DNA from 2 places in the Enterococcus sp. AZ194 genome. Region 2 is predicted to be linked to the other one. Evidence: predicted binding sites of a transcription regulator. Region 2 holds the regulator's gene; the other holds the start of a gene.
The links. The regulator HrcA, encoded in region 2, represses chaperone genes, less so after heat shock. The targets are predictions, from matches to a motif close to TTAGCACTCNNNNNNNNNGAGTGCTAA.
Positions count from the first base shown of each region.

Region 1: the regulator HrcA is predicted to act here: its motif matches at 19,301-19,327, upstream of groES (co-chaperone GroES).

Region 1 covers NZ_JBIOQR010000001.1:2,898,513-2,923,407, forward strand. The annotation lists gene nadE (ammonia-dependent NAD(+) synthetase) at 1-733, opposite strand, end outside; gene IGI37_RS13650 (nicotinate phosphoribosyltransferase) at 747-2,219, opposite strand; gene IGI37_RS13655 (HAD-IIB family hydrolase) at 2,446-3,309, opposite strand; gene IGI37_RS13660 (MerR family transcriptional regulator) at 3,447-4,202, shown strand; gene IGI37_RS13665 (nitroreductase family protein) at 4,605-5,351, opposite strand; gene IGI37_RS13670 (Crp/Fnr family transcriptional regulator) at 5,454-6,131, shown strand; gene IGI37_RS13675 (YczE/YyaS/YitT family protein) at 6,344-6,967, shown strand; partial or broken gene IGI37_RS13680 (GNAT family N-acetyltransferase) at 7,205-7,471, shown strand; gene IGI37_RS13685 (hypothetical protein) at 7,519-7,845, shown strand; gene IGI37_RS13690 (DUF3916 domain-containing protein) at 7,898-8,413, opposite strand; gene IGI37_RS13695 (S66 family peptidase) at 8,673-9,752, shown strand; gene IGI37_RS13700 (ABC transporter ATP-binding protein) at 10,001-10,768, opposite strand; gene IGI37_RS13705 (taurine ABC transporter substrate-binding protein) at 10,795-11,838, opposite strand; gene IGI37_RS13710 (ABC transporter permease) at 11,912-12,685, opposite strand; gene IGI37_RS13715 (FAD-dependent oxidoreductase) at 12,772-14,475, opposite strand; gene IGI37_RS13720 (YeeE/YedE family protein) at 14,529-15,845, opposite strand; gene IGI37_RS13725 (LysR family transcriptional regulator) at 16,088-16,954, shown strand; gene groL (chaperonin GroEL) at 17,317-18,945, opposite strand; gene groES (co-chaperone GroES) at 18,984-19,268, opposite strand; gene IGI37_RS13740 (lysostaphin resistance A-like protein) at 19,472-20,152, shown strand; gene IGI37_RS13745 (MBL fold metallo-hydrolase) at 20,334-21,140, opposite strand; gene IGI37_RS13750 (two-component system regulatory protein YycI) at 21,255-22,112, opposite strand; gene IGI37_RS13755 (YycH family regulatory protein) at 22,113-23,441, opposite strand; gene walK (cell wall metabolism sensor histidine kinase WalK) at 23,438-24,895, opposite strand, start outside.
Region 2 covers NZ_JBIOQR010000001.1:1,505,807-1,511,984, forward strand. The annotation lists gene hemW (radical SAM family heme chaperone HemW) at 1-751, shown strand, start outside; gene hrcA (heat-inducible transcriptional repressor HrcA) at 1,136-2,167, shown strand; gene grpE (nucleotide exchange factor GrpE) at 2,263-2,814, shown strand; gene dnaK (molecular chaperone DnaK) at 2,857-4,686, shown strand; gene dnaJ (molecular chaperone DnaJ) at 4,867-6,030, shown strand.

The DNA.
Region 1 (24,895 bases), 1.4 Mb from region 2:
CAGAAACTACCTTACCTTCAAGATAATCATCAATCTCATCATAGGTGACACCCAATGCTACTTCATCAGCGATTAATGGCTTATCGTCCTCTAAATCTGCTGTTGGAATTTTTAGATACAACTCTTCAGGTGCACCCAAAGCTTTTAATAAAGCTTTGCCTTGTCGTTTGTTTAAGCGGAATAATGGTAACACATCTGCGCCGCCATCACCAAACTTCGTAAAGAACCCCGTAATGTTTTCCGCTGCATGGTCCGTTCCAATTACCGCACCTTTTCTATCACCAGCGACTGCATATTGTGTAATCATCCGTTGTCGCGCTTTGATATTGCCCTTATTAAAATCACTGACTTGAACACTAGCCTCCGCCAATGAAGCGACCTGTGCATCAACGGCTGGCTTAATATCCACCTTTAAACGAACATCTGCTTGAATAAAATCCAAGGCCATTTTTGCATCTACTTCATCCGCTTGTGTTCCATACGGTAAACGTACCGCTACAAACTGATAGTCCGCATCTCCTGTCTCTTGACGCATCTCACTCATCGCCAGCTCAGCTAAACGCCCTGCTAAAGTTGAATCTTGTCCACCACTGATTCCTAAGACAAACGATTTTAAGAATGGATATTTTTTTAAATAAGCTTTCAAAAATTCAACACTTCGACGAATCTCTTGTTCTGGGTCAATCACCGGTTGAACGCCTAATTCTTTGATAATCTCTTGTTGTAAGCTCATCCTTAACTTCCTCCTAGTCAACAATGTAGCTGCGTGCTACTTCTTGACGAATTTGTTCCATAATTTTCATTTTGTGATTCCAACAATCTGTCGACAGATCGACTGGATATTTCTGCGGATTCAAGTCACGCTTATATTCTTCCCAAAGAGAATCCAAACAATCTCGTGAATACTCTTTAATTTCCTCTAATGACGGCAACTCGTAAACAAGCTTTCCTTCATGATAAATCTCTTGTAAGACAGGACGCGCAGAAAAATCTTTAACTGTCTTATTAATAAAGGTATGAACTGGATGGAACATAAATATTTCTGCTTCCTCACGAGGATCCTCATCCCACAAAGTTACATAATCCCCTTCAGACTTACCATCTGAGTTTCGAGTGATTCGCCAAACCTGTTTTTTCCCAGGCGTTGTAACTTTTTCGGCGTTACTTGAAAGCTTAATTGTATCCACCATTTCACCAGCTTCATTTTCAATCGAAACAAGCTTAAAGACTGCTCCTAACGCTGGCTGATCATAGGCTGTGATTAGTTTGGTCCCAACGCCCCAAACATCAATCTTGGCTTTTTGCATTTTTAAGTTCAAAATAGTATTTTCATCTAAATCATTTGAAGCAAAAACTTTCGCCTCTGTAAAACCGGCTTCATCAAGCTGCTCACGGACTTTTTTGGAAATATAGGCCATATCGCCACTATCAATTCGAACGCCAAGAAAGTTGATTTGATCGCCAAACTCTTTGGCCACTCGAATCGCAGTGGGCACGCCTGACTTTAATGTGTCGTAGGTATCCACCAAAAAGACACAATCTTTATGCGTCTTCGCATAAGCGACAAAGGCATCATAGTCATTTCCGTATGATTGGACCAATGAATGCGCATGTGTTCCACTAGCTGGAATACCAAAAACCTTTGCTGCACGAACATTACTCGTTGCATCGGCTCCACCAATATAGGCTGCTCTAGTTCCCCAAATAGCGGCATCAAATTCTTGCGCCCGACGCGTCCCAAATTCCAAAAGAGGATCTTCTCCAATCACGGATTTGATACGTGCTGCTTTAGTCGCAATCAAGGTTTGGAAATTCACGGCATTTAATAGTGCTGTTTCCACCAATTGGCAATGAGCTAACGGCCCTTCAATTTGAATAATCGGTTCATTATTAAAAACCAGTTCGCCTTCTTTGGCTGAACGAACCGTACAAGCAAATTTGAAATTTCTCAAGTAATCAATAAACCCATCTGAGTAGCCTTCAACTTCTTTTAAATAAGCTAAATCCGATTCAGAAAAATGTAAATTCTCCAAGTATTCAATTAAGCGCTCTAGCCCAGCAAAAACCGCATAACCATGCTTAAACGGCATTTCTCTAAAGTAACACTCAAACACCGCATGCAAATCTGCACGGCCCAGCTCCCAATACGTTTGCATCATATTAATCTGATACAAATCCGTATGTAATGTTAGGCTATCATCGACATAGACTTTTTCCATCTTCTTGCTCCTCTTTTATATGAAACAGATACGTTCAATTTATTTATCCCCTATTATAACAAAAAAACAGAAATGAAAAAGGAAATCGCTCGTATTTATGATAATTTGTTCATTATTGTACATACTTTAGCTATATTCAGCCAGAACCCTAAAAACGCCCGATACCTTCATTCGTAGAAAGTATCGAGCGTTTATCTCTATTTGATTCAAAAACAAGTTATTTTGCTTATTCGTTGTTTTTATTTAGAATCTCTTCAAATATAAATTTCCCGACGCCGCCTTCTTCACAGCTTGGAGCTATTCGATGACTCTTTTCTTTCACTCGGTCCGTAGCATTTTCAACTGCTACGGCAACATCCACCACTTCAAGCATTGCTAAATCATTTTCGCCATCACCTAAACCATAGCTTGTGACATCAGAAAACTTCTTCAAATACGACTGAATCGCAGCCCCTTTTGTACTTAAGGGATTAACGATTTCTAGTGTTTTTACGTAAGACTCAAAAACGTACGTATCTGCACTGCTTAATTTCTCTCTTAATAACTGATGTTTTTCTTCACTTGCTTCCATTAACTCAACCTTGACGATTACTCGCTCAGGGTGCTCCTCCAAGAAAGTCGCAATGTCTGATACATGATGGCAATCTTTTTCAAAATAGTTTGTTTTGAAGTCCATCAGCATCGTCCCTTTATCTCCCATGAACGTCATACTCTCGCGTAACTCTTGAAGATTCTGACGATAGTTATCAATAGGCTGCATCAATACTTCATCATCCGTATGAATAAAATAAAGAATATTTAACTCATCCAATATAGGAAGCATTTTCTTTAAAGTGGGTAAAGAAAGACAATTACGATAGGTTGCTTTCTTCCCTATCTCTTTCAAACCAGCACCGTTCCCAAAAATGACGTCACAATCTAACCCCAGTTCTTTTTGTAACGGCTCAACTAATCCATACCCCCGTCCGGTGACAAAGACAAAATGATCTCCACGTTTTTGTAGCTCTGTTACCGCATCAATATTTATTTGAGGTACAGGTGCCCCCATCCCTTGAAATGTCCCATCAATATCTGCAAATACAATATTCATAACTAACCCCTTTCATTTTGTCTTCAAATCAAGTATAACATAAGTAGTCTTTAAGCAATTTAACTTTTTTTACAAAATAACTTGACCTTCTCGTTACGTGAAGGCTTATGATAGATTTTGTCAGGGGGAGAATAATTATGGAATATACAATCAAAAAAATAGCGCATTTATCTGGTGTTAGTGCACGAACACTTAGATACTATGACGAACTAGGGTTATTAAAACCTAAGCGAGTCAATTCTTCAGGGTATCGTATTTACGGTGAAGAAGAAATTGACCGCCTACAACAAATCCTTTTCTATCGTTCCCTTGATATGAAGCTGGAAGAAATAAAAAACATTTTAGATCAACCAGACTTTCAAATTGCGACTGCTTTAGAGGAGCATCACAGACGACTACTTGAAAAAAGATCTGCAATTGATGCCTTGCTCTATACAGTAGAACAGACTTTACGTTACCAAAAAGGAGAGATTCAGATGTCAAACAAAGACAAATTTGAAGCATTTAAACAAGAACAGTTACGGAAAAATGAAGCAGCTTATGGAAAAGAAATTCGTGAAAAATACGGTGAGCAAACGGTCGTTACATCGAACAAAAAGTTTGCCAATCTAACAGAAGAACAATTTAAAGAAATGAACGATACGGAGGAAGCACTCTTTGAAGCGCTAAGTGAGTTGATTACAGCTGAGGGAAAAGATGTTGCTTTACAAAAAAAAGTTGCTCAACTACACAAACAATGGTTGTCTTACTCATGGCCTGAGTACTCACTAGAGGCGCACAAAGGCCTTGCTGAGACGTACTTAGCCGACGAACGTTTTGCCGCATACTATAATGGACAAGTCGGTGAAAATGCCACTAATTATTTAGTTGAAGCGATTAAGAATCAAAAATAAATTTGGAAAAGGCTCGATAGTTTTCTAGTAGAAATAAGGTTGGGACAGAAGTGTTTAATTCCGAGAACCGGGTAGGTACTGTGCAACATCAACTCTAGCATGTCTCATGCGTAGAAGTTGTTGAGAGCAGATGGAGTCCCTTCTGTGCCCACCGTTTATTCGGGTAATAGGAGCATGGGGCATAACTTTTTGATGGAAGAAATCATGGATGCGGCCTTGCTACTTTTGTCTCATGAAAGGTGCTGGAAAAACTATTACCAATGGTTTTCTTACACCTCGACATTATATAATCCCTTTTCAGTTAAAAAAAGCTAGACACAAATCATGTCTAGCTGAGGGACTTTCTATTTGATTTAATGATGCTTCGTTTGTGCGGCAAGCTTTTTGCCTAGAGCCACTTTTTTAGTATTTTGCTAGCTCCTGCGCCTGAATGTAGGTCAACATTTTCAGACGTCCTGGATGCGTTGTTTGACTCCATTGTGTAATCATTTGAGCAAATGTTTCAATCCGTTTGTTTGAATCGCGAGCATTATAATAATTGGTCACCGTGCTATCATACTCTACCAACTGTTCCGAAACGTTTTCCCATTTAGGATACGTATTTTCAAAATGAACGAGTTTTTCTGGAAGACGTGGTTTTTGCTGAGGCTCTTGATCAGGGTAACCTAATGCAATCCCTAGAACAGGTACAACTAATGGCGGTAATTCCAAAAGCTGAGTCAGTTCATCTACTTGATTGAGAATACTTCCCAGTAAAACACCGCCTAATCCTAAACTTTCAGCAGCCACAACAATATTTTGAGCGGCTAAGATAGCATCTGTCGCCCCAATCAAAAACTTATCAAACGAAGAAAAAATGTCGGTTGACTCTCCTGACTCTTCAACGATCTTTGCATTTCTTGCTTGGTCTGATAGCAAAATAAAAAGATGCCCCGCCTCGGCTATATACGGCTGTCTACCAATCTCAGCTATTCTCTTTTTCTTTTTTTCGTCTGTTATACTCATAATGGTATACGATTGCGCGTAATTACTGGTAGCCGTATGTTGGGCAACTTCCACCAACTGTGAAACTGTCGTCTCGTCCAATTCTTTGTCCTTAAATTTACGAATTGTTTTGTGTTTTAGTTGTAGTTCAATGACTGAATTCATTTTTCAGCACTCCTTTTTTAGCAATTGTATTGTACTTACCAGCCAATTATATTATCATCTACCTATAAAATATGTTGCCTACGCAACGTAGGAGGAAAAGTCATGATGCCTTATTCAACTCTAACAAACACCAATCTTTTTGCCCGTCTAACCCTCTCAGAAATTGAAGCCTTGCTCACACGCATGAATGCTGAACAAAAAGTTTACCAAAAAGGCGAGACTATTGTGTATGAACAAGAAGAAGTGCACGAATTAGGGATTATAATGAGCGGCACGGCCTTAAGCAGCAAATTAAATATCCTTGGCAAAGAAATCATCGTAACGTTCCATCATGCAGGTGGCTATTCAGCTTTATTAACTGCCTTGAGCATCGAACGAAAATGTCCGATGACAATCCGTGCTGTTGAACCTTTGACAATGCTTTGTATTCCGAGAGAAAAACTCTTTAGTTACTACCCAGAAATTGAGTCCGCTCATCGTCTGTTTTTATCTAATTTGTTTGATAGCGTCTCAGAAAGAGCCTTGGAACTCCATGATCGAAACGATTGTTTAATCATGCCAACTGTTCGAGAAAAAGTCTTAACCTTCCTCTCAAGAATAGCCAAAGAACAACAATCAAATGCCTTTCTTATCCCGTTTAACAGAGAAGAAATGGCCCAATATTTAGACGTTGATAGAAGTGCACTTTCAAGGGAACTCAGTACGATGCAAAAAGCAGGGATTATCAGTTATCACAAAAATTCTTTTGAAATCAACTCAACCATGAGTCTCAGTGACTGAAAAGATACCCTATACAATTATTTAACGAATCAGTTGCGTGTTTATTCCTGTTAATAATTTGATAAAACAGCTTATCTACTATTGATTTGAGGTATGGCGTTCAATAAACAATCAGTTGCGTTGCCTGAGCAACAGACTTCCCGTTCGTTTTTTTCTACAATGAACCGAACTTATTGAAATTTAACAAGATTTCGAAATGGAAGGTGAATGAAATGATCTATATCAAACGGACGGCTATTTATTTGATTGGTTTTAATTTATTAATAGTAGGAATCTCTTTTCTGATTACAAGTACTTATGGTCAAAGTGCATGGGACGGTGTCTATGTCGCATTCAGCAAAAAAGCCCAGATTCCTGTCGGCCTAGCAACAATTCTAACTGCTTCATTGATTCTGGTCGTCTGTTACCTCTTAACCAACGACTGGCACGTCTTTTTATCGCTGATTACTAGTCTCATCCAAAGTCTCCTCATTGACTTTTATTTAACGCTCGTCAAAAATAGTTGGCCTAGTGAAACACCCATCGTACGGATTATTCTATTTATTACTGGAATTGTCCTAATGTCGATTGGTATTTCTATTTATATTCAAGCAAAGTATCCAACCAATCATGTAGATTGTTTGATGCTCAGTCTTGCCCGGCGTTTTTCATTAAATCTCAGAACGTCAAAATTCGTTGGTGACTCAATCGCGATTGTCTTGACTCTATTCATCGCTCGACAAATTGCGCTAGGTACCTTCATCGTATTGTTCAGCCTCTCTCCGCTTGTTCAACTTATATCCGATCGACTGGCAAAACCGATTAACCAGTTCATTTATAGTCGTCAGCTGATTTAAATGAGTGTCTCTTTTACGCAGTTCAACAAACAAATAAGAATTTTTGTCGCCTTCTGCAGATGAATGTAATCTGCTATACTAGATTTATTACATAAAAGGATGTGTTGAATCATTTATAAGTTATCAATTAATGCCCCTATACAAAATGAAGAAGTCCCTAAATTACGGATGAAAATTGGTTGAGGCCCACGCTATTCTGATTATCCGCTTTTATTTTCTAGATGTAATTTTTATGCAAGTATTCGAGCAAATGAAACCAATGAGCTCGTGGCTTTTGGTTATATGTGTGGCCCAGGACTTGAGCATGGTTATATAGAAGATGTCATGGTCAGCCCCGAACACCAAGGAAAAGGACTTGGCACTCAACTCATTCAAGCCTTACTAAAAGAAGCCAAGGCACAAGGACTTGAGATTATCACCTTATCTACCGAAGAGGAAACTTATCCGTTTTACCAACAGTTGGGATTTGAATCAGAAGTATCCTGTATCAAGTTTTTGAGTTAAAGAAAATTTTGAGCGCCCAAAATAATTCAGCAATGAGAGGACAAACAATGAGTCAGACCGAAGTCATCACTTTATGCGGTTCGATTAAATTTGAACAAACCTTCAAAAAAGTAGAAATGACCCTTTCTCAAAAAGGGCTAGTTATACTCAGCCCCGTTTTTTTCGAACTAGGAGATAAACCGAAACTTACAGATGAAGAGAAAGAAATTTTAGGAGCTGTCCATCTTAAAAAGATTGATTTAGCGGACGGGATTTTTGTAATCGACGTCGATGGTTATATTGGCGAGAGAACACAACTAGAGATTGTTTATGCAAGACAAAACAAGAAAAAGATTACTTACTATTCTACCGAAAAAACTAGGCTCGGACTCTAACTGTTAGGGGAGAACGAGTGAAATGAAAGGTCAGTCTATTTTGAGTTTCAATTTAGGTTAGGTTTCCAATAAACCATATGTCACCTGTATAGCTGATTATATTAGGAGCCCCCTCGTACGAAAGTGTTTCTTTATATCCTAGAACACTAAAATTTTCTGGAACAAATAAATTTTCCTGCAACTCAAATTTTTTATGACCAGGTAGAGGTGACCACTTTTGATAGTTATCGTTTCTATCAAAAAAAACATTAAAATAATTATCCCCTTTGAATAGAATAATCTGAGAGCTCCATAAATGATTAAGAGTAATTGCAACAACTACTCGGTAAGTCTCTTGATCGATTGGTTTTAACTCACTTAATTGTTGTGCCTTATTGATTAGTAATTGAATACATTGTATCTTAACTTTATTAGGCAGCTTAGGCGAATTAATAAAATTGTAAGTCGTCGGTAAATATAAGTGCCAATAGTCACCATTAATTGTAGGAAACTCCGCTGTATATTTAGCAACATGGTAAAACATTTTATTTAATTTCCGCCTAATTCCTCTGACTTTTTTTGCTCTCATAAAGATTCCTCTTTCAACATATTCTATTAAACTTTTTTACTGTAGTGGGATTTCCGAGTTATTTACTAACAGAAAACTTACTCTATCTTTTTTAGATAGGGAATTGTATTATTGATGTTACACTGTATATAAATAATTATGCCATTGTAATTATATCATGAGCTAACTTACTGATGAGTGATTTATCTGGCTATGCATGTTATTGATGAAATAGTTTCATAGTATAAAATATAGACGCAAATGCTAGGAGGATAGCTACATGTTAAAACCCAACAAACTAAAAAAAGGTGACAAAGTTGCGATTGTTAGCCTATCATCGGGCTTATTGGGTGAGCCCTATATTCGACATAATTTGGAGATTGGAACTAGACGCTTGAAAGAATTTGGTTTGGAGCCTATTTATATGCCTCACGCACTAAAAGGCATTGATTATATTGCCAATCATCCTGAAAAGAGAGCCGAAGATTTGATTGAAGCCTTCCGTGATGACTCAATTAAAGGAATTATCTGCGCAATTGGTGGCGATGATACTTATAAGACACTTCCTTATCTAATGGAGAACAAAGAATTCATTGAGTTAGTAAAAAATAAGCCCAAATTATTTACTGGTTTTTCAGATACCACGGTCAATCACTTCATGTTTTATAAGTTAGGCTTAACAACTTATTATGGCATGGCACTGATCACTGACTTAGGAGAAATTAGCAACCAAATGCTGTCGTACACTGAAAAATATTTCAAGTATTATCTAAAAGATTCAAAAAACTATGGAAAAATTACGCCAAGTGCTATCTGGTATGAAGAAAGAACTGATTTTTCCGCAAAAGCTATTGGTAAGAACAGGATAGCTCATAAAGATCACAAAGGGTATGAGCTATTACAAGGGAAATCAGTTTTTGAAGGAGAACTACTTGGCGGTTGCCTAGATAGTCTTTATGATATGCTTACGCCACATTTTCACCAAGATGAACCAGTCATTATTGAGCGTTATCATCTGTTCCCTACAGCCAATGACTGGCGAGGAAAGCTACTGTTTATTGAGACTTCTGAACTGAAAGAATCGCCAGAAGTAGTAAAAGAAATGCTGCTGGAGCTAAAAAGAAGAGGTTTGTTTCATCAGATTAATGGTATTATTTTTGGAAAACCACAAGATGAGACTTTTTACGAAGAATACAAAGAGGCGTTGATTAAAGTAATCGATAATAAAAATATCCCGATTGTTTGTAACGTGAATTTCGGTCATGCCACCCCTAGATGTGTCTTACCAATTGGAATAAAGGCTCAAGTAGATGTAAACAAACAAGAAATCAAATTTTTGGAGAACCCTTTTAGTGATTAATCAGAGGATGACAGGATATCTCTACATTTGAATCCACGATAAAATAATGCTACAAATCAGTTATTCGGAAGTCTTGAAATAATCCATCGCATTCCACGAAATAAATTCCCTTGTAAGACAGAGTCACCAATCAGACAGGGGAATTTATTTATGAAAAACAGAGCTAAGATCCTCTCATGCTAGCAGAACTACTCCCACTACATCCCTTTTTAAAGCTTTCATGCTTCCTATAATCCCAATATTCTACGTTAGCCCATAATACGATTCAAGATACGACTCTTCAATTGAACAAATTTCTCATCGCTTTTAACTCGATTATCTCTTTCTAAAGCAATACGAGCATAATGAACATCATATGATTCAATAATCGAACCTGGACCACTAGACATAACCAATATCTTTGTTCCTAAAGATAGAGCTTCCTCAATATCATGTGTGATTAAGAAAATAGTCTTATTGTTCTCTAACCAAATTCTACGAAGTAAAGCTTGCATATTAATCCGTGTCAACGCATCTAGCGCACCAAATGGCTCATCCATCAAAAGTAACTCTGGTTCATTTGCTAAAGCTCGAGCCATTGAAACTCGTTGTTTCATTCCACCAGATAGTTCGAATGGATATCGTTTGGCAGCTGATTTCATATCTATTTGCTTTAAAAAATAGTCACTGATTCTATTCCGTTCTTCTTTAGGAACTTTTCGAACCTTTAAGCCATATTCAATATTTTTTTCAACATTCAACCAAGGATATAGTGTCGGTGATTGAAAGACCACGCCTCTATTCCAGCTTGGACTCGTAATCTCCCTGCCTTTCATATAACAACTCCCTGATGTTGGCTTCAAATAACCTGCAATCATCTTTAATAATGTGGTTTTGCCACACCCGGAAGGCCCAACTAGACAAATAAAATCGCCTTGATTAATCGTCAAATCAATAGGTTTTATTGCTTGTATTTGTTCTTCTTTTGATTGATAAACAATTTCTGCTTGGCAAACTTCCAGCAGCTTTTCTATCATTTTTCCACCTTCTAAATTCCTATTGTTTATTTTGAACGATTGATTAGTTTTTCAATATAACTGGAGTTGATAAACTGATGAACCTCTTCTTCACTTGGTACTTCAGAGAGGGACTTTTGTTCTTTCAAAAATTTCGCTGTATCTATAAAAACTTGATGGTATTGACCAGGTTTTTTCATTGTACCAAAATATTTCTCTGATAACTGCTCTTTGGGTGTCAGCCATGTAGAACCTTTCATTTGTGCTAGAGCTTCTTCTGGTTCAATTTCTAAATCTTTAGAGACAATTTTTGATGCAGTCTTAGCATCCTCCCAATACAATTCGCGGCCTTTTGACATTACTGCTAAATAATCAACAACTAGTTCTGGATATTTTGCAGAAAAATCTTTGCGAACTAAATCAATATTTGTTGTCATATAACCTTTTTCTGCCAATTTTTCACTATCAGTCAGTCTTGTTCCAGTCTCCTCTATTTTTGCTAACGTTGGTTGCCACGTATAGGCGGCATCAATATCACCACGTTCCCATGCTGCCACAATCTCTGCTGTTTGCATATCAAGTAGTTGGACATCCTTTTCAATCCCGGCTTCTTGCAAAGCCTTCAATAATGAAAAATGTGCTGTGGAGCTAAAGGGAACAGCCACTTTCTTGTCTTTTAAATCGGCAACCGTTGTAATTTCAGAATCCTTTTGAGCAACTAAAGCTTCATTGCTTCCAAGAACATCGTGAATCCAGATTAATTCAACAGATAGATTTTTAGATAATGCGACTACTCCGTTAGTGTAACCCATTTCTGCAAAATCAATACTCCCAGATGCGAATGCTTGGTTAGCCGCCACACCTGAATCAAAAAAAATAAAATTTGTCTTGATTCCTTTATCTGTAAAATAATCATCAAAGTACCCTTCTGAAATAGCCACCTGTTTATCATTGGGCACTCGAATAATCCCTATGTTGACTTCTTTTGGTAGTCCTGTATCATTGTCTTCTGCTTTTCTCTTGGTATCGCCACATGAAGTCAGTAATAATCCCACCATAACCATTGCAGCAATGATTTTTAATTTATTCATAATACACCTCCACCTCCTTGCGCCTGGGAAAATTAAGAGTGTATTCTCCCAATCTGAATATTTAACCTTTCAACTATTCTTCCCAAAAAACGATTCTTTTTTCAATTTGACGTAGAATAAAGTCCAATAAAACACCTGTGATCCCCATAATTATGATTCCAACAAACATCACATCGCTTTTCAAGTAACGGCTAGCATCTATCACCATCCATCCAATCCCACTAGTGGCAGCAACCATTTCAGCCGCTACCAGTGTTGTATAGGCCACGCCAACAGCTGTTCTAATTCCTGTAAAAATTTGTGGTAAGCATGCTGGAAAAACAATAGTGAAAAAAACTTGTTGCTTGTTTGCACCAAGGGACTCCCCACTTAATACATAGTCTTTGTTTATTCTTGAAACGGCCGAGACACATGATACATAGATTGGGGCAAATGCCGCCAAGAACAATAACGTTATTTTAGACGTGTCATCAATACCTAACCAAAGAATTAATAGTGTATAGTAAGCCAGTGGAGGCAGAGGACGATAAAACTGAACTAATGAATCAATGATTGCTCTAAAGAACACAAAATACCCACTCAACAAACCCAGAGGAACTGCCGTTACAATGGCAAAAAATACAGCAATAAACATTCGATAGAAGCTGTCTACTAGCTGTTTCCACAAAGACATGCCGTTGTAGCCGTGTTTTAGAATATCTATGAATGTGCGCCACGTTTCTTGTGGTGTCGGAACCAACTTAGAATCAATTAAGCGAGTATTCGTTGTAATCCACCAAATTCCAAGCAAGATAACCCAAGTTAATAGAACCATTAAACTAAATTTCTTTTTACTAATTTCTTTCATAGTCATTTCCTTAATGAAAGCAATGGATTAACGCTACTTTCTAAGAGTTTAACTCACCATACAAAAATTGCATGGTGAGCATTTTTTTACATTAAGTCAAAACGATAGTTCGTAACGATTGGTTCACGATTTTTTGTTTGGTCATTAAAGTATTCATACACACTTAGACCCAAAAATGATCCTTGTATGTTCGAGACATTATCAAAGCCAAGCATCCCTAAAGCCCTACACATATTGTAACTGCGTTGGCTAGACAAACAATGCACATACACTGGCTGGTCGTCTGGAATTTCATCTAACCGATCGCGAAATTCACTCATCGGGATATTTACAGCATTTTTGATATGGCCCTCTGCATATTCAGCAGATTCACGACCATCAATAATAAATGCATTGTCTTCGACTAATTGACGAATTTCAGTGACTGGGATTTGTTGATACTCCCCATTTAAAATATTCAACCCAACGAGTGCTGCCATATTGGTAACATCTTTCGCTGTCCCATACTCCGGGGAATAAGATAATTCTACCTCAGCTAAATCTTGTAAATTTCCATTCATTGTAATCATCGTTGCAATAACATCAATTCGTTTATCAACATTTCCTTGACCAATCGCCTGTGCCCCTAAAATTTGACCAGAAGGAACAGCAAAAATTAATTTAAAAAATAATGGTTTAGCATCTGGCATTAAGCCTACTTTATCTTTCGGAATAACATAAGCAGTTTGATAATCTATCCCCTCTGCTTGACATTCTTTTTCATTTAACCCAGTTCGTGCTGCATTTAAATCAAATACTCGGACAACAGAAGAGCCGATAACTCCTTTATTTCGATACGTCCGTCCATAGATATGATCGGCAGCCGCACGCGCTTGTCGCTGAGCCGGCCCAGCCATTGTTAACCGTGTCTTTTTACCTGTTTGCATATGTGTCACTTCGATAGCATCACCAACAGCATAGATATGTTTATCTGATGTCTGATAATGATGATTGACATCTATACCACCAGTTTCTGTAATCTTCAATCCTGATTGCTGGGCTAAGTCTGTTTCTGGAGTAACGCCAATTGCCACTACAACAGCTTTAGCCGGTATTTTTTTACCAGATGCTAAGACAACATGTTCTAGTGTAATTTCAACCACGCTATCTTCAACAATTAAATTGATTTTCTTATCTAAGAGTTCTTTGTGTAAAATTTGAGCCATATCATAATCAAATGGCTTCATTATTTGATTCGTAGCTTCGATTAAACTGATATTCTTCCCCGCTAATTTTAGGTTTTCAGCCACTTCTAATCCAATAAAGCCTCCCCCTACAACAACGATGTCTTCAATCTGTTTTTCATCAATGTATTGTTTGATTGCAACAATATCTGGAACGTTTCGCACAGAAAAGACATTTTCAGCATCAATCCCTTTAATACTGCTTGGCATAATTGCTCGTGCCCCAGGAGATAGAATCAACTCATCGTATGGCTCATCTAAATGCTCACCGGTTTCCCTATTTTTAACTGTTACCGTTTTTTCGTCTTTATTAATAGAAATAACTTCATTATTGACTTTTGCAATAATATTATATTGTTTCTTAAACTGTATCGGGCTCATTAAAACTAAATCATTAGCATCTGGTATCGTGCCACTTAAATGAAATGGTAAACAACAATTTGAAAAAGATACGAACGGACCTCTCTCAAATAGGACAATCTCTGCCAACTCATCCAAACGACGGATACGTGCTGCTGCTGAGGCGCCGCCAGCAACGCCACCAATTACTACAATCTTTTTTGACATATTTTTCCCTCCAAAAGAATAACTTTTTTACGAATCTATTTAATCAGTTTTGACTACAATTTAGGAAGTGTACAAGCTTTGCCTGCAAATACTTTTAATGCGAAAACACCGCCTGAAATCATAGCAATTAAGAAAACCCATCCTGAAATAGAGAATGTACTCATAGCAGAATATAACGCGCCAACGTTACAGCCTTTTGCAAAACGTGCACCGAACCCCATCAATAACCCACCAGCAATAAAATATCCTGCGTCCTTCACTTTAAAATTGAAATTCAATTTAAAACGTCCAGCCAGTAAAAAGGCTAGCAAGGCACCTATAATCAGCCCAAAGTTTCGAATGGTTCCACCATCAAACCAAATGCCGCCTGATATTTCTTGTGACAATTCAACTAGCTTAGTGTTGGTAAAATGTAGCCCAAATGCTTCCCCAACAAACACACTCATTTTAGAAAATGATGACGTAACCCCCCAGGCTTTATGCTGAGTCACTAATATAAATACCCAGATAAAAGCGATTAGTATTCCACCACGCATGAATGTCCAGCGCTCAATAAATAATTTGTGATAGGCCTTTTCAAAGAGTGTGAGTGAGTGATTATTATCTGCTGGCTTTTCAAAATCTTCCCAATCGCCCAGAGGATCATGATAACTTCCCAGAGCCTTTCGTTTAATTTCGTATTTCACAGCAAGAGAGTATAACAAGACTAACCCTAACAGTGATAGCAGTATCGCCGCAAAAAAACCAAAAGTCTCAGGCAAATATACTTGCATTCCAATCTTACCAATTGTTGTTCCATCAACAATTTTGCGAGCTATTTCGCCAGGTGCTGAACCGATGATAAAAAAAATTAAGGTAACAAACGCGCGGCCTTCTCCTTCCCCTAAATCTGTCAAAGTTCCAGAAGCACAGCCCCCAGAAAAAATCATTCCGATTCCAAAACATAGTCCACCAACAATCGTTGCAATATTCGTAAATGCAACATTCTGTGTACCTGGAATAATAGCTTGTCCTTTTTCAGCTAAGTAATCAGGTACTGCACCAGCTTGGGCTGAATACCATTGAATCCCCAAAGTAATAAACATTGTGATAGCAAACATAATAATAAGTGCCTTTGATAAACTACCTTCTCCTCGTACAAAAATCCTTTTAATTCCTCCCGCAAAACCAAACCGAGCTCTTGATAAAACATACCCCATCAATACTCCTGCAAAAAGATGCATTGCTAGAGAGGCTTTTACATTGTTCAAATAAAAGCCTAACCCGACTAACACTACAACAACAATGGCCCCAATGATTGGTTGGCTATTGAATATCAAGCGCTGTGTCCCTACTGAATCTACCTCATTCTGATGTCCAATTTCTTGCATTCTTCCACTCCTCTTGTATTCCATTTCACAAATAATTCAATTTGGAAAGCACCTGATGAAATGAACTAAATATATTTCGTGAATGCTTTCTCTTGTTAAAGAGTACACCTAATAGCAGCTTCCGTAAAATCGTTTATTTTTATTCACTTATAAGATATACTTATGGATACAATCAAATTGTGATTTTTTACACAATCAAACAAAGCGTATTCTATATTTTCAGAGAGGAAGTCCATTCACTTATGCTAGACTACCGTTATCAAACCTTTATAACTTTGTCTAAAACCTTAAACTACACGCAAGCGTCCTTAGAACTAAACCTCAGCCAACCTGCCGTTACACAGCACATTCAGTATCTACAAAATGATTTAGGTGTTCCTTTATTTAATTACCAAAATCGTCATCTGAAATTGACAAAACAAGGGATCTATTTACTCGAGCGTCTCGAACAAATATTGCCCGAAATCGAGATAACTCGTAACACGTTGCAAAATAAGCAAACAATAAAAATCGGCTGTGGTCGTACTGTTGGAGAATACATCTTATTCGAAAAAGGGACTCCTCTCACAAGCTTTTTTAACAGAAAAGATATCGAGCTTTCCATAGATACAACCAGTGTTTTATTAACAAAGCTACAAGAGGGGCAGATTGATATAGGGATTATTGCGGGTATCCTAAATTCTGATAACTATAATTTAACTCCTTTTATTAAACAGGAACTAATTGGGGTTTGTGCCGTAGACAATAATCGCGCTATGCAAGCTCATTGTCTAGCTGATCTGCTACCCGAGTCTCTCATTTTACGGGAAGAAGGATCCGGCGTAACAGATATTTTGAAACAAAAATTTCATAATGAACACTTAAAGACACAGGACTTTGAACGATGTAGTCAAATTGCAACAACCACTATTATAAAAAAGAGAGTATCCGAAAATAGAGGAGTAAGTTTTCTATTTGAAGCCTCAGTAGAAAAAGAGTTAAAGAACCAGACATTAAAAAAAATTCCACTTGAACAATTATTCATAGAATACTTTTATTTAGTCACGCTCAAAGGGAAAAAAATTGACCCTCAAATAATGGCCGAGTTGGTTTTGTTGCAACAGCTTTAAAAGCGAGTATCTTATTTCCCCTATGGTTCCAAAAGATAGTTCTTTTCATTTTTTCTGAATCCTTCATCATCACAGACTATAGTCTTCATCATACTCGTTTCACTAGTTAAAAGTAGAAAGGCACTCCTATATAACAAGGGATATCCTCAACTTCTTTTCGTGCCTATATAAGGATATATGAACAGTCTGATTAAAGCTTATAGAGTTAATAAAAACTTTACTATAGGAGTGCCGTTAGTCGACATTCGAAGAAAAAAATTACGCCAAAATAAGAGCATGGGACATAACTCAAAAAGTTATGTCCCATGCTCTTTTTATCCGAATAAACGGTTGGTTAGATCAAGTTAGTCCTTTTAAAGAGCCTACATCATGCCGCCCATACCCATTGATGGATCCATTGGTGGCATTGCAGGTGCTTGTGGTTCTGGTTTGTCAGCAACGACTGCTTCTGTTGTTAATAATAAAGCAGCAACAGATGCGGCATTTTGTAGAGCTGAACGAGTTACTTTAGTTGGGTCAACGATTCCTGCTTCGACCATATTTACCCATTCGCCATTTGCAGCATTAAAACCAACGCCTAATTCAACATTTTTTAGTTTGTCGACGATAACTGAACCTTCGTAACCGGCATTCTCAGCGATTTGACGAATTGGTTCTTCAAGTGCGCGAATGACGATCTTAAGACCAGTTGCCACATCACCCTCTGCTGCTACTTTTGCAACTGAACCAATCACATTTACAAGCGCTGTTCCACCGCCTGAAACCATCCCTTCTTCTACTGCGGCACGTGTTGCATTCAAGGCATCTTCAATACGTAGTTTTAATTCTTTTAATTCTGTTTCTGTAGCTGCCCCAACTTTGACAACCGCTACTCCACCGGCTAATTTAGCTAGACGTTCTTGTAATTTTTCGCGATCAAAATCAGAAGTTGTTTCAGCGATTTGGTTTTTAATTAATTGTACTCGTGCATCGATAGCTTCTTTTTCACCAGCGCCTTCAACAATTGTTGTGTTATCTTTATCAACAACTACTTTGCTTGCATTTCCAAGATTTTCGATTGCTGTATCTTTTAATTCTAAGCCTAAATCATCTGTAATCACTGTTCCGCCCGTTAAGACAGCAATATCTTCTAACATCGCTTTACGACGGTCACCAAAACCTGGTGCTTTAACAGCTACAACGTTAAAGGTTCCACGAATTTTGTTTAATACCAAGGTTGGTAGTGCTTCGCCATCTACATCGTCAGCAATGATTAATAATGGACGAGATTGTTGTAAAATTTGTTCCAATAATGGAAGAATATCTTGAATGTTTGAGATTTTTTTATCTGTAATTAAAATATACGGATTATCTAAAACAGCTTCCATCTTATCGTTATCAGTCACCATATATTGTGATAGGTAACCACGGTCAAATTGCATTCCTTCAACGACATCTAGCTCAGTTTCAATCCCTTTAGACTCTTCGATTGTAATCACTCCGTCGTTACCAACTCTTTCCATTGCATCTGCAATCAATTGGCCAACGCGTTCGTCTCCTGAAGAAACGGCTGCAACTTGTGCGATAGCTTCTTTAGAGTCAACAACTGTTGAAATAGCATGCAATTCTTCAACCGCTGCTTTTGTTGCTAGCTCAATCCCACGACGAATTCCTAATGGGTTGGCACCAGCAGTCACATTTTTTAATCCTTCACGAACAATTGCTTGTGTTAAAACAGTCGCTGTTGTCGTACCATCACCTGCAATATCGTTTGTTTTAGAAGCAACTTCTGAAACGAGTTTTGCGCCCATGTTTTCAAAATGATCTTCTAATTCGATTTCTTTAGCAATCGTTACCCCATCATTTGTGATTAGTGGAGAACCGTATGATTTTTCTAAAACAACGTTTCTTCCTTTAGGGCCTAATGTTACTTTTACTGTATTCGCTAAAATATCTACTCCACGTAGCATTGCTGCGCGTGCGTCTTCTGCAAATTTAATGTCTTTTGCCATGATTTTTTCCACCTCTAGAATTTATTTTAAGTTGATTATTATTCTACAATCGCAATAATATCTTTCCCTGAAACGATTAAATACTCTTTTCCTTCGTATTTCACTTCAGTTCCAGCATATTTTTCAAACATTACTTGGTCGCCTTCTTTAACTGTTGCAGGAATCTTTTGACCACTTTCAAGTACTCGTCCTTCACCAACTGCGATAACCGTACCCGTTTGTGGTTTTTCTTTGGCAGATGAAGCTAAAACAATCCCTCCAACGCTTTTTTCTTCTTCTTGTGCGACTTCAATAATCACACGATCGCCTAATGGTTTTAACACGATAAATCCCTCCGTTAAATAGTAATTAGTTTTTAGCACTCTTGTACTTTGAGTGCTAACTTACATTTCTTATGATACTCATTTCCGTTTCAGTTTGCAAGTATTTTCTTTCAAAAAAATCTCAAAATTTTTCTGCAACTTCCAACGACTTTATTTTGTTTTTCGTGTGATATAATGAATAAAAATTAGACAGGAGCCCTTTTATGTCTTTAAAAAAATATAGCTTCTTAACCGTGTTTTTCTATGGTCTTTCCTTAATGCTGCCAGGTTTTTTTGTCCAAGTTGGACTCATTTCTTCTGCTAATCAGAAAGTGAGCTACATGGGAATTTCTATCACACCCTACCTCTTGAGTGTGATCCTTTCTTCCTTATTTGGTATGCTCCTTCTTCTCTATTTTTATACGCGCCAAACTGAACCTCTCCCTTTTGAAAGGAAGAAAAAAACGCTTCTTCAAATTTTCTTAGTGGCTATTGTTGGAATTGTACTTGCGCTAGTTCTTCAATATTGGTTGGCTATTGTTGAAAGTTGGCTGTTTCAATCAACCGCCACTTCAAAAAATACCCAAACCATCACTCAGACTGTTCTTGAACTTCCTGTCTATGTGCTAGTTACAACTATCATTGCGCCAATAATGGAAGAACTTGTATTTAGACGGGCCTTTTTAGGCTTCATAAATCATTATTCTAATTTTGGGGTCGGCGCAATAATCAGTTCTCTCTTTTTTGCTATCGCCCATCAAGATGGTCATTTACTGATTTACTTCTCGTTAGGCCTTTTATTTTCATTATTATATTATTTTACTGGCAGTATTTGGACCTCTATCTGTACACACATTGGTATGAATCTGGTTGTTCTACTTATTCAGTTGGCTGGAATAAGCTAGCTACTTGTGACCAGACGTCGAACGCTTTTATGGCAGGAATTACGGATGTAGCACAAGTTCATATGACGAATTAGAGGATTGAAAATTCTTTCGCAGTAGGATTTATGACACTTAGACTACCTATATCATCCCTTACAAAAAAGTCGCATGCTCTTCACAGCATGCGACTTTTTTTGTATTCTTAAATTGAAAAGAGCTCTGTTGCGGAATCTGGGTCAGTATCATAAACTCTGAAATCTTCATCTACACCAAAATCTCTTTCACGTAGCGTATTCTCCATCGTCATATGAGCCAACTCTTTCATGTTGTTCTCTTTGCTCAAATGTCCCAAATAAATTCGTTTGGTTCGATCGCCAATAATATCGGTCATAACTAAGGCACCATCCTCATTTGACAAATGACCATGATCACCTAAAATTCGTTGCTTCAAGCTCCATGGATAACCACCCATTCGTAACATCTCCAAATCATGATTACTTTCCATCAGATACGCATCTGCATCTTGAATAACACCTCTTATATGATCGCTGCAATAACCTGTATCCGTCAATACAACAAACGAACGATTCTCTTTATAAAAACGGTAGAATTGAGGAGCTGCTGCATCATGTGACACACCAAAGCTTTCAATATCCAAATCACCGAGTGTTAGGACCTTCCCCATTTCAAAAATATGTTTTTGAGCGACATCAACTTTTCCTATCATACTGTCCATGGCATCCCAAGTCTTTTCATTTGCGTAGACGTCCAACTTGTATTTTCTAGCCAAAACACCGACGCCATGAATATGATCTTTGTGCTCATGTGTCACCAAAATGGCATCTAAATCCTCAGGAGAACGTCCCACTTCAGCCATTAACGACGTGATTTTTTTTCCGCTTAGGCCGGCATCAACAAGAATTCTTTTTTTATCACTTTCTATATAAAGGGAGTTACCTGTACTTCCACTAGCTAAGATACTAACTTTAAATGCTTCCTTTGAATCCATAATTTACAGCTTCTTCCCTTCTATCTCTACTACTCTATCTGCGCATTTGATATCTATAGTAGCAAACACATATACTAGCTATAAGATAACCATCCTTTTCTCTCTTGTCAATCACTACTGATTAATCTTAGGGACAATCGCATTGGTTGTTATGGTATTGCTAATGGCATTTACGCTTTCAACTTGCAGAGCTTTTTCATTTGTTTCTATCGCAATGAACCACACAGGAACATAGACATTCTTTTCACGAACCTTTAAGATTCTTGAATAAGCTAATTGACTCCACTTAATCTTTGAACCACTAGGAATCCGGTTGTTTGTATAGAGTGTATTCACCGCATCATATTCTGTATAAAGATCCATCTTTTCACGAAGCGTCTCAATCCCTTCAATATGCGTTTGGGTGTATTTACTAATTTTTAATAACTCGCCAGAAGGCTCTAGGGTGACCTCGATTTTCGCAGTCTCATCATAAAAAGGAATCCCCTCAAAACTTTGAGCTGCAACTAACTTTTGGAATCCTTCGTTACTGCTTGAAAAATACTTTAAATACGTATATTCATCGCCAAAAAGAACGCGGTCTTTCTTCCGCAGAAACTCCGTCAGACTCTCTTCTATTTTTTCTTCATTAACGTATGAATCATTTCTTAAATTATTGGTCAACGTATTTTCAGTAATACTCACACCTGACTCTAAAAACTGTTTCACATTTGCTTTTTCATTGGCTTGGTCTATCGCTTGTGACATATCGGTCTGCTCACCACTTAAATAGTAACCCTCATTTTTTTTTGTAGAAAAATTGCGACTGACACGGATGTTGTCATTTGCTAGACGTTTCTCAAGTGACTCTGTTTGATTGTAGCGACTAATTAGACTCTCTTCATTTTGACTTTCACTGTAAATGGAAAACAAAAACAGGTTGAGCCCTAAAAATGCGATTAAAAAAATCCATTCAATTTTACGATAATCCACTTACTTCGCCTCCAATTCTGGTAGCTTTTGGAGTAAATCCCTGGCTGAGTACCAAGTATTTTCATATTGAACATACCATTCAGGCTTCAAGTCAACGACGGATTTTGTATCTTTGATGACTTCCCAAGTGTATCCAATCATGACATTGTTTATCTTGTTAACAAGAGCTCCTTTGTCGAGTAACTGCTGAATCACCTCATTGGTACTAACCAATTCGACTTCCTCATCAGAAGGAATTGGCACTTGGATCGTGTTTCTACTGGTGGCAATTTGAACAGAGTAAGCGGACTGCTTACCGTTTTGACTATTTGTCGTCCGTTGAATATTAATACTAACTTTTCCCTGTTTCCCATCACTAAAGACAGGAAACCCTTCAACAAACGTCCGATAGTTCACGGTACCAGAGTCATAGTCAAAGTAACGAAGATTCCCAATCGTATTGCTTAGCTTTTGAATATAAGAAAAGCTTCCTGAAAAAATATCCATTCGCTTCTCTTCTCCCGGGCTTTCTCCTTTAAAATCAATCAGCTGATCATCCGATGAGACCGATAATACTTCTCGTTCACTATAAAAAGAATAAACAGAATTATTTTCTCGGACATTCTCAGGATTTTGGAAAAACGCATTCCTAAACAACGAGACTGGCTGTTGAGCGAGAATATAGCTATATTTTTTCAATTTGATTCTATCTCGTGTACTATATTGATGACTCAAAATTGAGTCTTCCGCACTTTTCATGGAAAGTAAGGAAGTGTTTTTCTGTGTCAAAAATTCTTTAATGGCCGTCTCATTGATATCAATAGTTGCCTCATAGACAGAAAACGTACTGTAGTTTAAAAAACGAATTTTTTTCTTCTCATAATCAATTTGCAAATGATTAAAATAGACATTCCCATCATTGACTGCATCCAGATCCATCGACATTTTGTAAGTTTCATCATACTTCGAAAGTAAGAAATTTGATGCGTAGCCCATCTCAATTCCCTCTTTTATCTGGCTATATGAAGCAAATTCTTTTTCATCCTCGCTACCTTTTTTTTCAACTTTGCCAATCGATGCTTTGCTGAGTTCTTTTTGAATGTTCGTAATCAAGTTTTCACTCGTGCTTTCTTTTATCTCTTTTCCTTGAAACCAAACGACTCGTAAAGGTAAAAAGGTCTCTCTTGCCGTTCGATAATTTGTTGGCGTTGCCACAACTGGATTGGCTGCACTACTTAGGCTTGCTGTCCCCTTATTGGCCGGACTCAGCCAAATGACATAGGTAAAATACAGGCTAAGTAAGATTAAGGATGCCAATCCTATTTGAATGACTCTTTCAGGTATTTTCATTCCCACCAATCCTCCTCGTAAGGCTCATATGGAAGAGAAATATAGAAGGTCGAACCTTTTCCTTCCTTACTTTCAGCCCAAATTGAGCCACCATGCGCCTTAATTACTTCTCGAGAAATCGCCAAGCCAAGCCCTGTTCCACCTTGTGCACGAGCGCGTGCTTTATCTACACGATAGAACCGTTCAAAGACTCGAGCAAGATCCTTCTTAGGAATTCCTAGCCCTTGATCACTGATACTCAATACAACATTATTATGTGTTTCAAGCAAACGGCAAGTAATTGTTCCTCCGTCTGGCGAATATTTGATTGCATTATTCATGATATTATCAATTACTTGAATAATCTTATCTGTATCCACCTCAACCCACAAGTCTCTTTGGGTAAACTCTCGGCGAATTGTATATTTTTTTTCTTGATTGGTTACCATCATATCAAATCGATCCAAAATAAAACTAATTAACTCATTATAATTAACGAATTCCTTTTGGATGTTTGCATTACCAGAATCCATTCTTGAAAGGCTGAGCAAGTCATTAATCATCCGAATCATTCGATCAGTTTCTTCCAAGGTTACATTTAGAAAGTTTGGCGCAATTTCTGGATCTTGCCAAGCGCCTTCACTCAATGCTTCAATGTAACTTCTCATGCTCGTTAATGGGGTGCGTAATTCATGAGAGACATTCGAAACAAACTCTCTTCGTTCTCTCTCCGTTTTTTCTTGCTCAGTGACATCATGTAACACCGCCACTAGCCCACTAATGAACCCTGACTCACGACGAATCATCGCAAAATCAACGCGTAAAATCATTTGATCTTTTTCTTGGGCTGAAACGGAACGATCTAAAACCATATCATCCGTATCCTCTAAGAGTTTTCTTAGCGTATACTCTTCCTCAATATCCAACAAGGTTAAAATTGATTCGCCAATTGCCTCTTCTGTCGTGACATCTAATAAAGAGAGCGCCATTTCATTAATGGTAATAATCTTACCTCGTCGATCTGTCGCAATAACACCATCCGTCATATGAGACAAGACGCTATCCAATCGATTCCGCTCAGATTCCATGGTATCTTGGGCCTCGGCGATTCGCTCAGCTAGTTGGTTAAACGTATCGGCCAGCTGACCCAATTCATCCTTCCCATGCACCTGAACCTTGCCTGAATAGTCGCCACGTGCAATCCGTAATGCTTGCTCTTTTAATTCGCCAATCGGCTGTGTAATTGAACGAGAAACAAGAACAGCGACAACAATTGAGATAAGTCCCGCAATCATTGACGCAGTAAAGAAGATTAACGCCGTATCACTAATTTCCGAATATTTTTTTTCAATATCACTTTTAACGTAAAGAACCCCGATATTGGCATCGCCAGTCGGGGACTGAATCGGTTGTATATTGATGTTCACTCGTTTATCAGTGCTTGGATCAAGCACGACCTCTTGTTTGCTGGTGAA
Region 2 (6,178 bases):
GAAAATTGGTCGAAAGCATACCGCTGAAGATGTGTATCAGACAATGAATTTTCTAGAAAAGGAAGATTTTCAGAATGTCAGTATTGACTTAATTTATGCGCTGCCTGGGCAAACGCTTGAAAGCTTTCGTGATACATTGACGCGTGCGTTGGCGCTTGATTTGCCTCATTATTCTTTGTATTCATTGATTTTGGAGAATAAAACCATGTTTATGAATTGGGTGAGACAAGGGCGATTGGAGCTACCAGATCAAGAGACAGAGAGTCAAATGTTCGAGGAAACGATTGAAGCGATGGAATTGGCGGGACGGCATCAATATGAAGTGAGTAATTTTGCTTTACCAGAAAAAGAAAGCCAGCATAATTTAATTTATTGGAATAATGAACAATATTACGGAATTGGGGCTGGTGCGAGTGGTTATTTAGGTCAAACGCGTTATAAAAATCATGGGCCAATCAAGCATTATTTAAACCCTTTAGAAATAGGTGAACTTCCAGTTGTTGAAACAGAGGAATTATCCCAAAAGAATCAGATGGAAGAAGAAATGTTTTTAGGCTTGCGAAAAAAAGTAGGCGTGTCTACAGAAGTCTTTTATAAGAAATATCAGATAGAGTTACAGAGTGTCTATGGTAAGGTACTTAAAGAACTCCAAGATGACAACCTTATAATAGAAGAAAACGGATTTGTTAAACTAACAAAAAAAGGATTATTCATCGGCAATCAAGTGTTTGAAAAATTTTTATTGAGTTAGGACGACTTATCTCGTTTAAGAAAATCTTAAACAAGAAGTTCCAGCGAGTTTGTGGGACTTCTTGTTTGTTGTGGCATAGAATTTTTATTGCAGTAGTATATAAAATATTAGAAATTCATGAATAAAAAAGCTTTATTTATAAGGGTTTCGAGAACATTTATTCATTATCTAAGAAGGATTTTATTTAAGCAAATCGAGAAATAATTAATGTTTTCAGTAACAAGTAGAGCAAACTATTTTTGAGAAGAAAAATCAAATTAGCACTCTGTTGATCAGAGTGCTAAAAAATATGTATTTATTCTTGACAGATTTTAAAAGACTTGCTATATTATTAATTGTGTTAGCACTTAACAACTAGGAGTGCTAATGAGAGGTGATGAAGTGATGTTAACACAACGACAAAATAATATATTGCGTCTAATCATCCAAAATTATACTAGCAATGGCAGTCCAGTTGGGTCAAAAAAGTTAATGGAAGACGGTATCCAAGCTAGCTCTGCAACCATTAGAAATGAGATGAAGAGTTTAGAGGATGTCGGGTTACTATTAAAAACACATTCATCTTCTGGGCGGATTCCATCGATGGCCGGCTACCGTTATTATGTTGACCATTTGCTGAAGCCTACTCGTGTAAATAATGATGATATGCAAGTAATCCATCAATCATTTGGCCAGGAGTTTCATGAAATTAATGAAATTATCCGGCAGTCTGCTGAGATACTTTCTAGTCTAACAAGTTATACGGCTTTTTCATTAGGACCTGAGATTAAAGAAAGAAGATTGACTGGTTTTCGAATAGTTCCACTAAATGATCGCCAAATTATTGCGATTATTGTCACGGATAAAGGGAATGTTGAGAGTCAAGTTTTCACGATTCCAACAGCTATCAGTAGTCCTGATTTGGAAAAAATGGTACAAATCATCAATGATAAATTAGTTGGGCAGCCACTTCTAACGGTTTATCAAAAACTACGAACAGAAATTCCGATGATTTTGCATAAATATTTTCAAACAACAGAGGGGATTTTAGACTTATTTGATTCAGTATTTGGTCAAACCTTTGAGGAAAAAATTTATGTTAGCGGCAAGATGAACGTCCTTAATTTTGAACCACAACAGGATTTGAATCAGTTTAAGTCGATGGTTTCATTTATGAAAGATTCTGACGGGCTAACACAATTGCTAGCACCTATAAATGGCTCTATTCAAATTCGGATTGGCTCTGAGATGGGAAATGAGTTGTTGCAGAATATGAGCATGATTCAAGCAACTTATGAGATTGAAAACCATGGACGTGGAACGATTGCGCTACTTGGACCGGCTAGTATGCCGTATTCAAGAATGTTTGGTTTGGTGGATACCTTTAGAAATGAGCTAGGTAGTAAGCTTGCTGAGTATTATCGTTCATTAGAATAAATCAGTAGATATGCTATAAAGGAAAATATTCCTTGAATATAGAATGAGTAACTTGATGAAAATCGAGGAATCTGTGAAGAAGGGAAGTCAGTATTTTGAAAGAAACCAACAAAAAAGAAGAACTTCAAGACGAAGTGACAACTGAGTCAGCTGAACAAGTAGAATCTACTGAATCAGTTGAAGAAGTCGTTGAAGTCTCGGAGATTGATTCATTAAAAGTTGAATTATCTGAGATGGAAGACAAGTTCTTACGCGCTCGTGCTGAGATGGCAAATATGAGTACTCGTAACAAAAATGAAAGAGAGCAGCTACAAAGATATCGTTCACAGGATTTAGCCAAAAAACTATTACCTGCGATTGATAACCTGGAACGTGCGCTTGCAACCGAGGTTAGTGATGACCAAGGAGCTAGTTTGAAAAAAGGCGTGGAAATGGTTCTTGAAAGTTTACGTGTTGCTTTAAAAGACGAAGGCGTTGAAGAAATTCCAGCAAAAGGCGAAATTTTTGATCCGAATTTACATCAAGCGGTTCAAACAGTTCCAACAGAAGCAGGTGTTGAGCCAGAAACAATTGTTGAGGTTCTTCAAAAAGGATACAAATTACATGATCGCATCTTACGACCATCAATGGTTATCGTTGCACAATAGTGCTTAATATAAAAAATAAAACAGTTTAAGGAGACTTTTATCATGAGTAAAATTATCGGTATTGATTTAGGAACAACAAACTCTGCTGTAGCAGTATTAGAAGGTGGAGAAGCAAAAATTATTACAAACCCAGAAGGAAATCGTACAACTCCTTCAGTCGTTTCATTTAAAAACGGTGAAATCCAAGTTGGCGAAGTAGCTAAACGTCAAGCAGTGACTAATCCACATACAGTAAGCTCAATCAAACGTCACATGGGTGAAGCTGGTTACAAAGTTGAAATGGATGGAAAATCTTATACACCTCAAGAAATTTCTGCAATGATTCTACAATATATCAAAGGCTTTGCAGAAGATTATTTAGGCGATAAAGTTGAAAAAGCGGTTATTACTGTTCCAGCTTACTTTAATGATGCACAACGTCAAGCAACAAAAGACGCTGGTAAAATCGCTGGTCTGGAAGTAGAACGTATTGTCAATGAACCAACTGCTGCTGCGTTGGCTTATGGTTTGGATAAAACAGACAAAGATGAAAAAATCTTAGTATTTGACCTTGGTGGTGGTACTTTTGACGTATCTATCCTTGAATTAGGTGATGGTGTCTTTGATGTGTTATCAACTGCTGGAGATAACGATCTTGGTGGGGATGATTTTGATAACAAAATTATTGACCACATGGTTGCTGAATTCAAAAAAGAAAACGGTGTGGATTTATCAAATGATAAAATGGCGGTTCAACGTTTGAAAGATGCTGCTGAAAAAGCGAAAAAAGATTTATCAGGTGTAACAAGTACTCAAATCAGCTTACCGTTTATTACTGCGGGCGAAGCTGGACCATTACACTTAGAGTTGACATTAACTCGTGCGAAATTTGACGAATTAACTCAAGACTTAGTTGAACGTACAAAACAACCCGTACGCCAAGCATTAAAAGATGCTGGATTATCACAATCTGAAATCGATGAAGTAATCTTAGTCGGTGGATCAACTCGTATTCCAGCTGTGGTTGAAGCAGTTCGTAAAGAAACAGGAAAAGAACCGAATAAATCAGTGAATCCAGATGAAGTAGTAGCAATGGGAGCTGCCGTTCAAGGTGGCGTAATCACTGGTGATGTTAAAGATGTCGTATTGCTTGATGTCACACCTTTATCACTAGGGATTGAAACAATGGGTAGTGTATTCACGAAATTAATTGACCGTAATACAACGATTCCAACAAGTAAGTCTCAAGTCTTCTCAACAGCAGCAGATAATCAACCAGCTGTAGATATTCACGTATTACAAGGTGAACGTCCGATGGCTACAGATAACAAAACATTAGGACGTTTCCAATTAACAGATATTCCAGCCGCGCCACGTGGTGTTCCACAAATCGAAGTAACATTTGATATCGACAAAAATGGGATTGTTAATGTATCTGCAAAAGACTTAGGTACTCAAAAAGAACAAAAAATTACAATTAAATCCTCTTCAGGTTTATCTGATGAAGAAATCGAACGTATGGTGAAAGATGCTGAAGCGAATGCTGAAGCGGATAAAGCACGTAAAGAAGAAGTTGACTTACGTAATGATGTAGATGCTTTATTATTCACTGTTGATAAAACATTAAAAGACCTTGAAGGCAAAGTTGATGCTGACGAAGTGAAAAAAGCAGAAGACGCTCGCGATGAATTAAAAGCAGCTGTTGAAGCGAATAACATCGAAGAAATGAAAACAAAACGTGATGCATTAAATGAAATCGTACAAAATCTTACTGTGAAATTGTATGAACAAGCCGCTCAACAACAAGCACAAGAAAACCCTGAAGCTGCACAAGGCGGAGCAGATGATGTAGTCGATGCTGATTTTGAAGAAGTAGACGGTGACGATAAATAATTCATCATTCTGATTAGAGAAAAGCCAAAGTCACTCTTTGGCTTTTTCTTTTGAGAAGTATAGCTTGTTCTCATAAATTCCTTGATGAAAGTATTCAGCTTTCTAGAAAACTATGATATGATAACAACGATGTGAATAATCTAGCAGTTGATTATTCGAACGAATTGGGGGGGAAAGCCAATGGCAACAAAACGAGATTATTACGAGGTCTTGGGTATATCTAAAGGGGCTTCGGATGATGAGATAAAAAAAGCATACCGCAAGCTTTCCAAAAAATATCATCCAGATATTAACAAAGAAGCAGATGCCGAAGAAAAGTTCAAAGAAGTTTCTGAAGCTTATGAAATATTAAGTGATCCACAAAAGAAAGCGGCTTATGATCAGTATGGTCATGCAGGAACAGACTCAAGCTACGGAGGTGCCGGTGGATTTGGCGGCTTTGGTGGTGGAGGTTTCAGTGGCGGTGGCTTTGGTGGTTTCGAAGATATTTTCGATTCTTTCTTTGGCGGCGGTGGACGAACTGCTGACCCAAATGCTCCGAGACAAGGGGCCGATTTGCAGTACACGGTTGAACTTAAGTTTGAAGAAGCTATTTTTGGTGCGGAAAAAGAAATTAAGTATAATCGTGAGGAAGTCTGTCATACATGTAGCGGGAACGGTGCTAAACCGGGTACACAACCTGAAACATGTCATAAGTGTCATGGCTCAGGCTCAATTAATGTCGAACGTCAAACACCGCTTGGCCGTGTGATGAGTCGCCAAACATGTGATGTTTGTCGTGGAACAGGAAAAGAAATCAAGAATCCATGTCCAACTTGTCATGGTTCAGGTCATGAGAAGAAGGCCCACTCAGTCAAAGTCAACGTCCCAGCTGGTGTAGAAGAAGGACAACAAATGCGTTTATCTAACCAAGGCGAAGCCGGCACTAATGGTGGACCATATGGTGATTTGTATGTTATTTTCCACGTTGAGGAGAGTGATATTTTTGACCGTGATGGTTCAGAAATATTCTATGAACTTCCTTTAAGTTTTGTTCAAGCAGCTTTAGGTGATGAAGTTCAAGTGCCGACTGTTCACGGCGATGTAAAACTTAAGATCCCTGCTGGAACGCAGAGTGAGACAAACTTCCGTCTTCGCGGAAAAGGTGCACCTCGTTTGCGTGGTGGCGCAACAGGCGATCAACACGTTAAAGTTAAATTGATTACGCCTAAGAACTTAAACGAGGAGCAACGAGAAGCATTACGTTTATTTGCTAAAGCTGGCGGACAACAAGTCAGCGAGCAACAAGAAGAAGGTTTCTTCGACAAAATGAAGGATGCTTTTGGCGGCAAAAAGAAAAGATAGACAGTAAAAGGTTACGAATTCGTAGCCTTTTTATTCTATCCAGAATAAGCAATTGCCAATAGCCAAAATTTTTAGCTGGTGCGGATGTGTAGTACACATAAAATCACTAGAACATCCGCACCAATTTTTGACCAAAATAACGGCAAAA